Regions from separate parts of the Erwinia sp. 9145 genome, predicted to be linked through region 2. Evidence: predicted binding sites of a transcription regulator. Region 2 holds the regulator's gene; each other region holds the start of a gene.
The links. Region 2 encodes LexA, which represses DNA repair genes until DNA is damaged. Its sites were predicted from a motif close to TNCTGTATGTACATACAGNA; they were not measured.

Region 1 (4,219 bases), 1.2 Mb from region 2:
CGAGGCGCTCGGCAGGCTTTGTACTTCAAACGGATAGCGCCTGAGGCTTTTCAGCCATTCACCCTCGGTTAAAATAACCGGGCTGTCGACCGGCGGAAAAGCAATTTTATGAATATGCACCTGTGACAACAGGTCGCCTTTTAAATCCAGCCCTTCGGCAAAAGATTGCAGGCCGACCAGAATACTGGTTTCGCCCTGCTCCACCCGCTTGCGATGCAGCGCCACCAGCGCCGGGCGCGGCTTGTCGCCCTGCACCAGCATCATCAGCCGCAGTTCCGGCAGAAACGCCAGGAACTGCTGCATCGCGCGGCCGCTGGCGAACAGCACCAGCAGTCCTTTGTGCTTCGCCTCTTTGATCTGCTGGCGAAAAAAATGCGCCATCTCCGCCAGATGCTGTGCCTCAGTCGCCAGCGTCGGCTCATTGCGCATCAGCGGGATCAACAGTTTTCCCTGTTGAGGATGGTTGAACGGCGAATCGAGCGCAACAAAACGATCCCCGATCTCTTCGCGCAGGCCGGACATCTCCTGTAGCCGTTGAAAGCTGTTCAGCGAACGCAGCGTTGCTGAAGTCACCACCACGTGCGGAATTTTACGCCACAGCAGCTTTTCCAACTGCTCGCTGACGCGAATTCCCGCGCAGTGAAACAGCAGATGCGCGCTGCCTTCGCGGATCTCCCGCTGTACCCATTTTGACACCGGCGCGCCGGATGCCTGCGTCATCGCCGCCAGCCGCCATAGCTTAGTGCTTGCCTCAAACCAGCCCAGCGCTTTGTTGATCTGAATAAGCGTGCGGTGCAGCCGAACCACATCAAACTGGCCCGATTTTTCACTGAGATCGTTCAGCAGCGCTTCCGCCAGACCGCGCAGCCCGTCGCTTAATTTGAACAGGCGCGCGCATATCGTCAGAATTTCATCCGGCAGCAGCCCCATCTCAAAGCGGTATTCGCCTTCGTGGTTATCTGCCGGTAGCCACTGCGTCATAAGCGTCGACAGCATCTGAAGCTGTTCGCGCACCTCTTCGCAATGGGCTTTAAGCTTATCAGGATGGCTGAGCGCAGGCGGTTTTTTCGGCCGGAACTGCGCCATGCACTGCTCCACCAGGCGGCAAAAGAGATCGAGCTGAAGCACCGTCCAGCCGGGCGTGATATCGCCGCTCATCTCCAGCGCGTCACGGGCGACATCGGGAAGATGATGTCCCTCATCGAGCACCAGCAGCAAATTTTTCGGCGGCGGCAGCACCGACTCGTTCTCCAGCGCCGCCATCACCAGCGCATGATTCGCGACCACCACGTCCGCCTGTTCGATCTCGCGCCGCGCCACGTAAAACGGGCATTCGCGAAACCAGTGGCAGTTAGCGCCCAGGCAGTTCGCCCGGTCAGTACTTAAACGCTGCCAGAGCGACTCTTCAATTGACGCGTCGCAGTGATCGCGCAGGCCATCCCACTGATGTCGGTTGAGCGATGTTTCCAGCGAGGTGCAGAGCGCGCGTTCGTCTTTGCTGGCGGTCATGTCGTCATCCAGAAACAGTAGCAGATCGCCCTGCTTCTCTTCATCAGTCGCCAGCGCGGAAAGATTGCGCGGGCAGACGTAGCGACCGCGTCCAAAGGCGGCGGTGAATCGCAGGTCGGGAATGAGTTTTTTCAGCATCGGCAGGTCTTTGCTGAAAATCTGATCCTGAAGCGCCACGTTGGCGGTGCTGACCACCAGCGGCTTCTCTTCCGCACGGCTGACGGCAATGCCGGGGATCAGATAAGAGAGCGTTTTTCCCACGCCGGTGGGAGCCTCAATGGCAAGATGGCGCCCTTCTTCACCCGCGAGCGTTTTTGCCACCTCGGCGATCATCTGTCGCTGCGGCGCACGGGAGATAAAGTCGGGAATTTGCTGCTGGAGCGTTTTGTACCACTCCGCAATTTGCGTTTTTAACGCGGCAGTAAGCGCCATAACAACCACTTTTGATCAGAATGGCCTGTATTTTTACACAGTACAGGGGCCGACGTCAGCCTTCTTATCACCCAGGGTTAAATTATTGCGTGGGGGGTTACACAGACAGGTGAAGCGCCCCGACGATTTTCATCGGGGCGGGAGAGATCAGAAACGATAGCCGATGCCGATATTAACGCCGCGCGTTGTTAATCCAAACGCTTTACCCGCCTGATAGCCGACATCGATTGCCAGCGTATCCACCGGATTGAACTGCGCGCCTGTACCGTAAGCAAACGCGTTCTTTGAATCGCTATTATCATATCTGTCCTTGAATGTATTCCAGCTTACGCCGCCATTAGCATAAAGGCTGACATAATCATTCAGCCGCCAGGCCGGCCCAACCAGTAAAGAATAGCGCTCTAATTTGCCCTGTTCTTTATCACCCTGCATCCAGATAAAAGAGGCAATCACACCGGCGGGCGACGCGCTTTTTTCATAACGGTATTTCAACGCCATGCCCTGAATATCCGTAAAGTGATTTACTTCACTCTGCGCATAGCCGAGGGTGTAGGTGTGATTGTCTGCCAGAGCAGGCGTGGCGAGAGCAGCCGCAGCGGCCACAAGTAGAGTCAATGCCGTTTTCTTCATGAAATCGTCCTTAATTAAATCCATTAATGCGCTATCCGCGCGATAATAAACGCAGTTTACTTCTGTATGGCTAAATGCGATGAGTAGAATGCCAACCAACATTGTACCATCGTTGCATTTTATATTTTCGCCGGAAACAGTCTGTTTGGCGTAATAATATTTAATACAGATCAAATAACCAAAAAAAAGACAGATTAATGATAATCTGTCTTTATTAACTACTAATTCTGTCGCTTAATTTATTATTTCTGGCCCGTTCTCTCTTTTCACCGTCACCGGATTAATTACGCACAACCGGTTTATCAGTCAGCGGTGTTGCCGGCGATTTATCCACCCCTAAACGACCAATAAAAGGCAGCCGCAGCGCGGGCGACTTCACGTCCACGCCCAGGTTCAGGCTCAGCAGGTTCAGTTCAATGCCCTCTTCAATACCCAGGGTCACGCCCGCTATGCCAAACAGGGAGAGCTGTACGCCGCGTCCGGACGGCGGCAGCCCAACGGGGCGCGTCAGGGGCCGGAAATCTTTACCAATGGCGTTCGCAGGCATATCCAGCTTCAGCGCAGGCACTTCCCGACCAATGTGGGCCAGAAACGTATTGCTGTTCGGCCCCGGCCAGACGCGATAGGTGTGCGGCCACGGATAGCTTTTTATCGCCGCCTCAATGTGCGGGATCATCGCTTCGGCAGCGCTGCCGCGGTGTTCCAGCAGCAGCCCCGGACGCGCGCCAAACCAGTAGCCATCCGGCAGCGCGTAGTTTCGCCGCACAACGTTGTTGCTGCCCCAACTGATCACTTCATAGCGGCTGAAGCGCGTTTCTCCGGCTCTTTTGAAGATGATCCACGGATGTACCGCGAACAGGCCGCGCCAGCCGAACGTGGTGGCCGTATAAACCTGCACAATCGCGGTATCTTTTAACGCGACGGGATCGGGCGCGATGCCGGCAGAGTCGCGTCGGGCCGTGGCCCAGTCGCCGCCGGTAATTTTGACGCCGCTGTGGGTGGCTTTTACATAACTCTGCCCGAAGGAAAGCAGGAGAATACAGATAAAAGCAAGGCTACATACTTTCAGACAGACCATAGTTCCGTTTTCCGCGCGCTATAGCGGGCAAAGAGGTGATGACAACCGGGTGACGTGGAGAAGATTGCGTGAAATACGTTCGAAAGACCTTACTGAAAGCGGCGCAAACCTTCAACCTCTATTCCGGGGCGCGGCATTATTGGTAAAAAGAAGGAGCCCTGAGGCTCCGTGGTGGCCTCAGAAACGATAGCCTACGCCAAGGTTGAAACCGTGGCTGGATGAATCAAAAATATCACCGCCCTGGTAACCGACATCAATGGCGATATTATGAGTCACATCGAACTGCGCGCCAGCACCCCAGGCAAAAGCGGATTTGCTCTCGGATCCATAGCTGCCAAAGGTGGCACGGCTCCAGCTGACGCCGCCGGTGGCATACAGACTGAACAGATCGTTAAGGCGCCAGGCCGGGCCGAGCATTAATGCGTAGTGCCTTACGTTAACGTTGCTTTTTTCGCCCGACAGCCAGTTAAACGAGCCAATCAATCCCACCGCTGAGGCGTTTCCTTCATAGCGATACTTCGCGCTGATGCCGCTGATATCTTTAAAATCTTCCACTTCACTCTGCGCATA
Region 2 (4,219 bases):
TGGCAATGGCCTTTGACTGGAGCAGCTTGCTGAACAGATCCTGCCTGACCGGCAGTCGGGGGCCAATGGCCGCCAGGCGCTGGCGGGCGAAATGCATGCGCGCCACGCGCGCCAGCTTTTGCGCAATGCTTTTATCGGTGCCGTGCTCGGTCGCCATGCGGCGCAGCGACAGGATCGGCGAAAAACGCACAAAGCTGTCGCGGCCCAGCCACAGGACGGCAAAGAATTTTTGAATGCCGTTCAGCACCCGCAGATGCGGCTGCTCATCACCCTGAACTTCACGGCCCGGCGCACGGCCAAACATGACCGAGACCGGCACCATCTGCACATCCAGCAGCGGATTGCTGCGGTGCAAATCCAGATACTCATGGAAAAGTTTTACGGATTCAAGATTGGGCACGAAGTAAGGAAAAACGCGCGGGCCATCGTGAATAAACACATGGCGGGGCAGTACGGCACCGTCAATTTCCAGCGGTTCTAACGGATCGGGAAGATCTTCTTTACGGCACTGTTCGCGCAGCGCCAGCAAATCAGCCTTTGAATCGTACGGCAGCACATACATAATAGGGCGCGACGTATCCAGCCCCAGTTCCGTAATCGGCTCGGCGGGTATCGCCTTACTCTTTACCAGTATTTTTACAGGTAAATTCAATAGGTTATAATATAATTTACGCCAACCTGACATAGACAACATGAAGCCTCTTGTTAGCAAAGCGCCGCAAGCATACCAGAAAGCGCCAGTGAAATCTGTGGTGTTGCAATTTGTGCGCCACCGGGACATTGACGTTAAATATCTCAAAGGGTTCCCTGAACATGGCAAATAACGTCACCGGCTTGACCCGGATCATTAAAGCGGCCGGCTACTCCTGGAAGGGGCTGAGCGCCGCCTGGCGTCATGAAGCGGCATTTCGTCAGGAGGCGATTGCCGCCGTTGTGGCTATCGCCATTGCCTGCTGGCTGGACGTGGATGCCATTACGCGCGTGATGCTGATTGGTTCCGTGGTGCTGGTCATCATAGTGGAAATCCTCAACAGCGCGATTGAAGCCGTCGTCGACCGCATTGGCAGTGAATTTCATCCGCTATCGGGCCGTGCAAAGGATATGGGCTCAGCGGCGGTGCTGTTAACCATTCTGTTTGCGCTCTTCGTGTGGGCAATGCTGTTAATACCGCAAATGCGATAATCTTTCCAGATTTTGACAACGCGCTGTTATTTCCCATATTTTGGGTTTTCAATCAGCAAATACCTGTATATACTCACAGTCGACTGTATAAACAACCAGGGGGCGGAATGAAAGCACTAACGGTAAGGCAGCAGCAGGTCTACGACCTGATTCGCGACCACATTAATCAGACCGGCATGCCGCCAACGCGGGCAGAAATCGCAGCCCGGCTGGGTTTTCGTTCTCCTAACGCGGCGGAAGAGCACCTGAAGGCGCTGGCGCGTAAAGGCGTGATTGAAATCATTTCTGGCGCATCGCGCGGTATCCGTCTGATGATGGAAGAAGAAGAAGGGTTGCCGCTCATCGGTCGCGTGGCCGCCGGTGAGCCACTACTGGCGCAGGAGCACATTGAAGGGCGCTACCAGGTTGATCCCGATCTGTTCAAACCGGGCGCCGACTTTTTGCTACGCGTTGCCGGTATGTCGATGAAAGACATTGGCATTATGGATGGCGACCTGCTGGCGGTGCACAAAACGCAGGATGTGCGTAACGGCCAGGTGGTCGTGGCGCGTATTGACGATGAAGTCACCGTTAAGCGCCTGAAAAAACAGGGCAACATTGTTCATCTTCTGCCAGAAAACAATGAGTTTGAACCTATCGTGGTCGATTTACGCCAGCAGACGCTCTCTATTGAAGGGCTGGCCGTCGGTGTTATTCGTAACGGCAACTGGCTCTGACCGACTTCATTAACGCGTTATGATGAATAGCGCGTGCGCCCCGCCTGCTCGCTGACTTGCCCCGGCCAGCGAGCAGTTTTATCGTCTGTCGCGTAGTGGAAACCGATGCGATTCTTCACCTCCTCTGATAAACACCTCTGGCGGCTGGCGCTGCCGATGATCCTCTCGAACATCACCGTTCCTCTTCTTGGACTGGTGGATACAGCCGTTATCGGCCATCTTGACAGCCCTACCTACCTTGGCGGCGTGGCAATAGGCACCACGGCAACCAGTTTTCTGTTCATGCTGCTGCTTTTTTTGCGCATGAGCACAACAGGATTGACCGCTCAGGCATTGGGTTCCGGCGATAAAACCGCGCTGGCACGCGCGCTGATGCAACCGCTGCTGATAGCCTTTATGGCAGGTTTTGCCTTCATCTTATTCAAATCTCCTCTCACCCACCTGGCATTAAAACTGGTCGGCGGTGAACGCGACGTTCTGCATCAGGCTGCACTCTTTATGAACATCCGCTGGCTGAGCGCCCCGGCAACGCTGGCTAATTTAGTTTTGCTGGGATGGCTACTGGGCGTGCAGTATGCGCGTGCACCGATAATTTTGCTCATTACAGGCAACCTGGTGAATATCGTCCTCGACCTCTGGCTGGTGCTGGGGCTCAACATGGGCGTACAGGGCGCCGCGACAGCGACGGTTATCGCAGAATACTGCACGCTGGCCATCGGCCTGTTGATGGTTGTGAAGGTGTTGAAATTGCGCGGCATTAGGCTGCCGTTGTTAAAAACGGCCTGGCGAGGCAATGTTCGCCGACTGCTGCGCCTGAACCGCGATATCATGCTGCGCTCGCTGCTGCTGCAACTCTGCTTTATGTCGCTGACCATTATCGGCGCCCGCCTGGGGGGCGAAGTGGTGGCGGTTAATGCGGTATTGCTGATGTTCCTGACCTTTACCGCCTACGCGCTTGACGGATTTGCCTATGCCGTAGAAGCCTGCTCCGGCGAAGCCGTAGGCGCCCGCGACGGCAGACAACTGCTGTTGGTATGGCGTTCGGCCTGCCGCCAGGCGGGCATGGTTGCGCTGGCTTTCTCACTTTTCTATGCCGTTGTCGGGACAAATATCGTCGCGCTGCTTACATCGATTCCTGAACTACAACAGCAGGCAGATAACTACCTTATCTGGCAAATCATCCTGCCCGTATGCGGCGTGTGGTGCTATCTGCTGGACGGGATGTTTATCGGCGCCACGCGCGCCAGCGAAATGCGCAATGGAATGGCGGTTGCCGCATTGGGTTACGGGTTGGCGCTGACCAGCGTGCCGCTGTTAGGTAATCACGGCTTATGGCTGGCGTTAACCGTTTTTCTTGTTCTGCGAGGAGTGGTGCTGTGGGGGATCTGGCGGCGACACTGGCAAAACGGCACGTGGCTTTCCTGACACATTTTTTTACATGTTGTTGCCGTTTCGTTAGCGGCTGATCTGCCTGTCTTTTTTCATTTTTGCCACAGGATTGATGGCGGAATAAGAGTAATCCACTCGGGTTGGGCGGAAAATTTCTCATCTTCTACTACAATTATCTGTACGTTAGGCATTTAAAGCGAATTATCTTGCTTTTGCATTATTGCTAAAACGATATCACTTAAGCGGACAACACCTAAGGTCGAGGAGAGACAAGATGAATAAAGACGAAGCCGGCGGTAACTGGAAACAGTTGAAAGGTAAAGTGAAAGAGAAATGGGGCAAGCTGACCGACGATGATATGACTATTGTTGAAGGCAAACGCGATCAGCTGGTTGGTAAAATTCAGGAGCGTTACGGTTATGGAAAAGACCAGGCTGAAAAAGAATTAAGCGAATGGGAAACCCACAACAACCATCGTTTCTGACAGCCCTGATTGACACTCATTTAAGCGTTTCAGGATGATACTCCTACCCTGGCACATGGACAGTGCCGCTTAATCCCTCTTATCGTCCCGAATTTCTCAGCGCCCGCGTTTCTTTGACACCCATTCCTTGTGATCATGCTTGCACTCTTTACGATCGGTGCAGCTTTCAACAACTGTACACTCTCCGCACAAACCATGCGCTTCTATTACGCTATGCGCCAGTACAAAACCTGATTTTAGCGCCAGCGTTTTCAATATCTCTTCAACGCCATCCGCATGCTGTTCAGCCACGGAGCCGCAGCGATCGCAGATCAACATCGCTGAACTGTGTGAAGGTTCTTCGAAGTGATGGCAGACCACATAGCTGTTTGTTGACTCTACGCGATGGACAAATCCCTGTTCGAGCAGAAAATCAAGCGCGCGATACACCGTGGGCGGTTTCGCCTGC
Region 3 (4,219 bases), 640 kb from region 2:
TTGCCAAAGTCTGCTCTATTCCCCACCCGTCGTACCATGAAGAAGAGCTGGCGAACTTTATTTTGTCCTGGGCAAAAGAGCAGGGGTTCTGGGCCGAGCGCGATGCGGTGGGCAATATTTTGATCCGCAAACCGGCAACCCGCGGTCTGGAAAACCTGAAGCCTGTGGCGTTGCAGGCGCATCTTGATATGGTGCCGCAGAAGAATAACGACACCGTGCACGATTTCACCAAAGATCCGATTCAGCCGTGGGTGGATGGCGAATGGGTGAAAGCACGCGGCACCACGCTTGGCGCCGACAACGGCATTGGCCTCTCTTCCGCGCTGGCGGTGCTGGCGGACAAAAACGTCGAACACGGCCCGCTTGAAGTGCTGTTGACCATGACCGAAGAGACCGGCATGGTCGGCGCGTTTGGCCTCCAGCCCGGCTGGCTTCAGTCAGAGATCCTGATCAATACCGACTCTGAAGAAGAGGGCGAGATCTACATGGGCTGCGCGGGTGGCATCGACTTTACCGCCACGCTGCCGGTGGAGCGTGAAGCCGTCCCGGCGGGTTATCAGCATATTCAGCTCATCCTGAAGGGGCTGAAAGGCGGCCACTCCGGCTGCGATATTCACGTCGGACTTGGCAACGCCAACAAGCTGCTGGCGCGCTTCCTGTTTGCCCATGCGAAGACGTTGGATCTGCGTCTGGTCGATTTTACCGGCGGTACGCTGCGTAACGCTATTCCGCGTGAAGCTATCGCCTCGCTTGCCGTTCCTGCCGATAAGATCGATCAGTTGAAAAGCGCAGCGCTGAGCTATCTGGAAACGCTGCAAAACGAGCTGAGCCTGAAAGAGAAGAATATAAACCTGGTGGTCGAGAACGTCGCGGCTTCCGGCCAGGCGCTGACCGACGTCAGCCGCGATGCGTTTATTGCGCTGCTGAACAGCACGCCAAACGGCGTGATCCGCAACTCAGACGTGATGAAAGGCGTGGTGGAAACCTCGCTGAACGTCGGCGTGGTCAAGCTGGAGGAGAACCAGGCGGTAATCAACAGTCTGGTTCGCTCACTGATCGACAGCGGTAAAGAGTACCTGGTCGAGACGCTCACCGCGCTGGGCGAACTGGCTGGTGCGAAAACCGTCGCCAAAGGCAGCTACCCCGGGTGGCAGCCGGATGCCTCCTCACCGATGATGGCGCTGGTGAGCGACACCTATAAGAAGCTGTTTGACAGGACGCCGAACATTCAGGTGATCCACGCCGGACTGGAGTGCGGGCTGTTCAAAAAACCGTATCCGGACATGGATATGGTTTCTATCGGCCCGACCATCACCGGCCCTCACTCGCCGGATGAGCAGGTGCATATCGCAAGCGTCGGCCTGTACTGGCAGCTGCTGACCGCCCTGCTGAAGGCGATCCCCGCGAAGTAGATCGTGCCAACCGGCGTCGGCTATGAGGCAGACGCCGGTTTTTACAGCCCCAGCAGCAGTTGCCTCTCCAGTTGAGGATCGAGCAGCGTAACGTGCAGCCCGACCAGCCTGACCCCGCGCTCGCCACGCCGCTCCTCCCAGGTTTTCTTTGCCACCGCAATCATGTCGTCTTTATTCAGTACCGGCCAGACGTGCTCCTGGGTGGTTTGCTGGAAATCGTTGAACTTCAGCTTCACGCCCTGACGGGCAATCAGCTTGTCCGGCTTGATCTTCTCCAGTCGCCGTTCCAGCTCTTCATAGAGAAAATCGATAATTTCCAGACAGGCTTCCCAGCTATGGATATCTTCCGACAGCGTGCGTTCAACGCCGAGAGATTTGCGCAGGCGCTCGGTGATCACCGCCCGCTCGTCGATACCGTGACTGCGCTCCCAGATGACCCGACCAAATTTCCCGAAGCGTTTTAACAGCGTGGCCAGGTCGGTTTTCTGCACGTCGCCGCAGGAGAGCAGCCCCATCTCCTCCAGCTTCTTTGCCGTCACTTTGCCGACGCCGGGAATTTTCGCCAGCGGCAGCGTCAGCAGAAACGGCGCCATCTCGTCCGGCGTGATGACATATTGTCCGTCAGGCTTGTTAAGATCGGAGGCGATTTTGGCGAGGAATTTGACCGGCGCGATGCCTGCGGAGGCGGTCAGGTTCAGCTCATGGGCGATGGTGCGGCGGATCTCCTGCGCGATAAGCGTGGCCGAGCCCCGACAGTGATGGCTGTCGGACACGTCCAGATAGGCTTCATCCAAAGAAAGCGGTTCAATCAGCGAGGTAAAACGGGAAAAGATTTCACGAATGTGCGCGCTGGCCTCTTTATAGGCGTCAAAGCGACCGGGGATCACTTTCAGGTGAGGGCAAAGCTTCAGCGCCATCGCCGTGGACATCGCGCTGTGTACGCCATATTTTCGCGCCGGGTAATTTGCGGTGCTGATGACGCCGCGCTTGAGATGGCTGCCCCCGATAGCAATGGGAATATTGCGCAACGCAGGATCGTCACGCATTTCTACTGCGGCAAAAAAGCAGTCCATATCAACGTGAATGATCTTGCGCATGCCCCCTCCGTCATCACTGGATAAGTATACAGTTAATCAGACCGTTTTCAATCTCTCAGTGCAACGTCAAAGCGCAGCGGCAGGGATTTTTGATCGCTTTTTATGCGTATTTTCACCGTCGCTCTCTTGATAAAAAAACAGACAATGCTAATGTGGCGCTGCAATTAAGGACTTTTCCTATATTGCCAGTTAAAGGCGTCTCCGACGCTGTCTCCAACCCTCTTTTAAGGGAAACAGAATGGGCAAAATCGCACTGCTGTTTGCGATGTTTTTAATGCCAGCCGTTGTTTTTGCCAGCGAACCGACCGCACCGGTTCTGCCGCTGGCTCCGGTCAGCAAAGAATTAAAGAAACAGTTACTTGGCACGCCTGTCTATATTCAGATCTTCAAAGAAGAGCGCACGCTTGAGCTGTATGGCAAAATCGGCACCGAGTATCGTTTGATCGACAGCTATCGGATCTGTAATTTTTCCGGTGGCCTGGGGCCAAAGCGACGTCAGGGTGATTTTAAAAGCCCGGAAGGATTCTACAGCGTCGGGCTTTCCCAGTTGAAGCCGGACAGCCGCTTTTATCGCGCGATCAACGTTGGCTTCCCCAATGAATACGATCGCCAGCAGGGTTACGAAGGTAAGTACCTGATGATCCACGGCAGCTGCGTCTCTATCGGCTGCTATGCGATGACCGATACCTACATTGAAGATATTTATCGCTACGTGGAAGCAGCGCTGCGTAACGGTCAGCCACGCGTGGACGTCAGCATTTACCCGTTCCGCATGACCGACAGCAACCTGCAACGCCACCGCAACTCGGTCTACTACAGTTTCTGGCGGCAGCTTCAGCCGGGCTACGCGCAGTTTGTAAAAACGCGCCTGCCACCTGCTGTCAGCGTTAGCGACGGTCGCTACGTGATGGGCAGCGCAGGCAGTACCTTTACGGATCGCTCAGCGTTGGCGCTCACCGAGACAAAATAACGTCCAGTCGCCTGGCGCAATTTTGTGCCAGGTTTCGTTAGCGGTCAGCGGCTGAGTCGCGATTACCGTGACCACGTCGTTCGGCGTGGTCTGCTTCTGAAAATCAATTTCCACATCCTGATCCAGCAACGTCGCCTTGCCGAACGGTGCCCGCCGGGTGATCCAGAACAGATTGGTTGAGCAGTACGTCATCAGAAATTGTCCATCCGACAGCAGCATATTAAACACGCCCTTTTTACGCAGCTCCGCCGCCAGTTCGGCAATGTAGCGAAAAACCGCCGGCCAGTTGCCCGGCGTGCGCGGATAGCGCAGGGTCAGCTGGTGCAGCAGCCAGCAAAAAGCGTGTTCGCTGTCGGTTTCCCCGACGGGACGGAACTGCCCGGTATCAAGACGTCGGTAGCCTTTTAGCTGGCCGTTGTGTGCGAACGTCCAGTTACGCCCCCACAGCTCGCGCGTAAACGGATGCGTGTTTTCCAGCGACACCTTGCCGCGATTGGCCTGACGAATGTGCGCCACCACCGAGCAGGATTTAATCGGATACTCCTGCACCAGGCGCGCAACAGGCGAGTTGAAGCTGGGCTGAGGATCTTTGAATGTGCGACAGCCTTTTCCCTCATAAAAGGTAATGCCCCAGCCGTCCTTATGCGGGCCGGTTCCTCCGCCGCGCTGAACCAGCCCGGTAAAGCTGAAGCAGATATCGGTCGGAACGTTCGCGCTCATCCCGAGCAGTTCGCACATAG

Region 1: the regulator LexA is predicted to act here: its motif matches at 1,965-1,984, upstream of dinG (ATP-dependent DNA helicase DinG).
Region 3: the regulator LexA is predicted to act here: its motif matches at 2,524-2,543, upstream of dinB (DNA polymerase IV).

What each region holds. Positions count from the first base shown of each region.
Region 1 is NZ_JQNE01000001.1:1,230,032-1,234,250, reverse strand. It holds gene dinG (ATP-dependent DNA helicase DinG) at 1-1,941, opposite strand, end outside; gene FA91_RS06155 (Ail/Lom family outer membrane beta-barrel protein) at 2,089-2,673, opposite strand; gene FA91_RS06150 (DUF3750 domain-containing protein) at 2,852-3,649, opposite strand; gene FA91_RS06145 (Ail/Lom family outer membrane beta-barrel protein) at 3,827-4,219, opposite strand, start outside.
Region 2 is NZ_JQNE01000001.1:72,990-77,208, forward strand. It holds gene plsB (glycerol-3-phosphate 1-O-acyltransferase PlsB) at 1-685, opposite strand, end outside; gene FA91_RS00330 (diacylglycerol kinase) at 814-1,182, shown strand; gene lexA (transcriptional repressor LexA) at 1,290-1,898, shown strand; gene dinF (MATE family efflux transporter DinF) at 2,004-3,323, shown strand; gene FA91_RS00345 (CsbD family protein) at 3,562-3,771, shown strand; gene zur (zinc uptake transcriptional repressor Zur) at 3,868-4,219, opposite strand, start outside.
Region 3 is NZ_JQNE01000001.1:709,978-714,196, reverse strand. It holds gene pepD (beta-Ala-His dipeptidase) at 1-1,412, shown strand, start outside; gene dinB (DNA polymerase IV) at 1,454-2,509, opposite strand; gene dpaA (peptidoglycan meso-diaminopimelic acid protein amidase) at 2,748-3,479, shown strand; gene FA91_RS03465 (class II glutamine amidotransferase) at 3,450-4,217, opposite strand.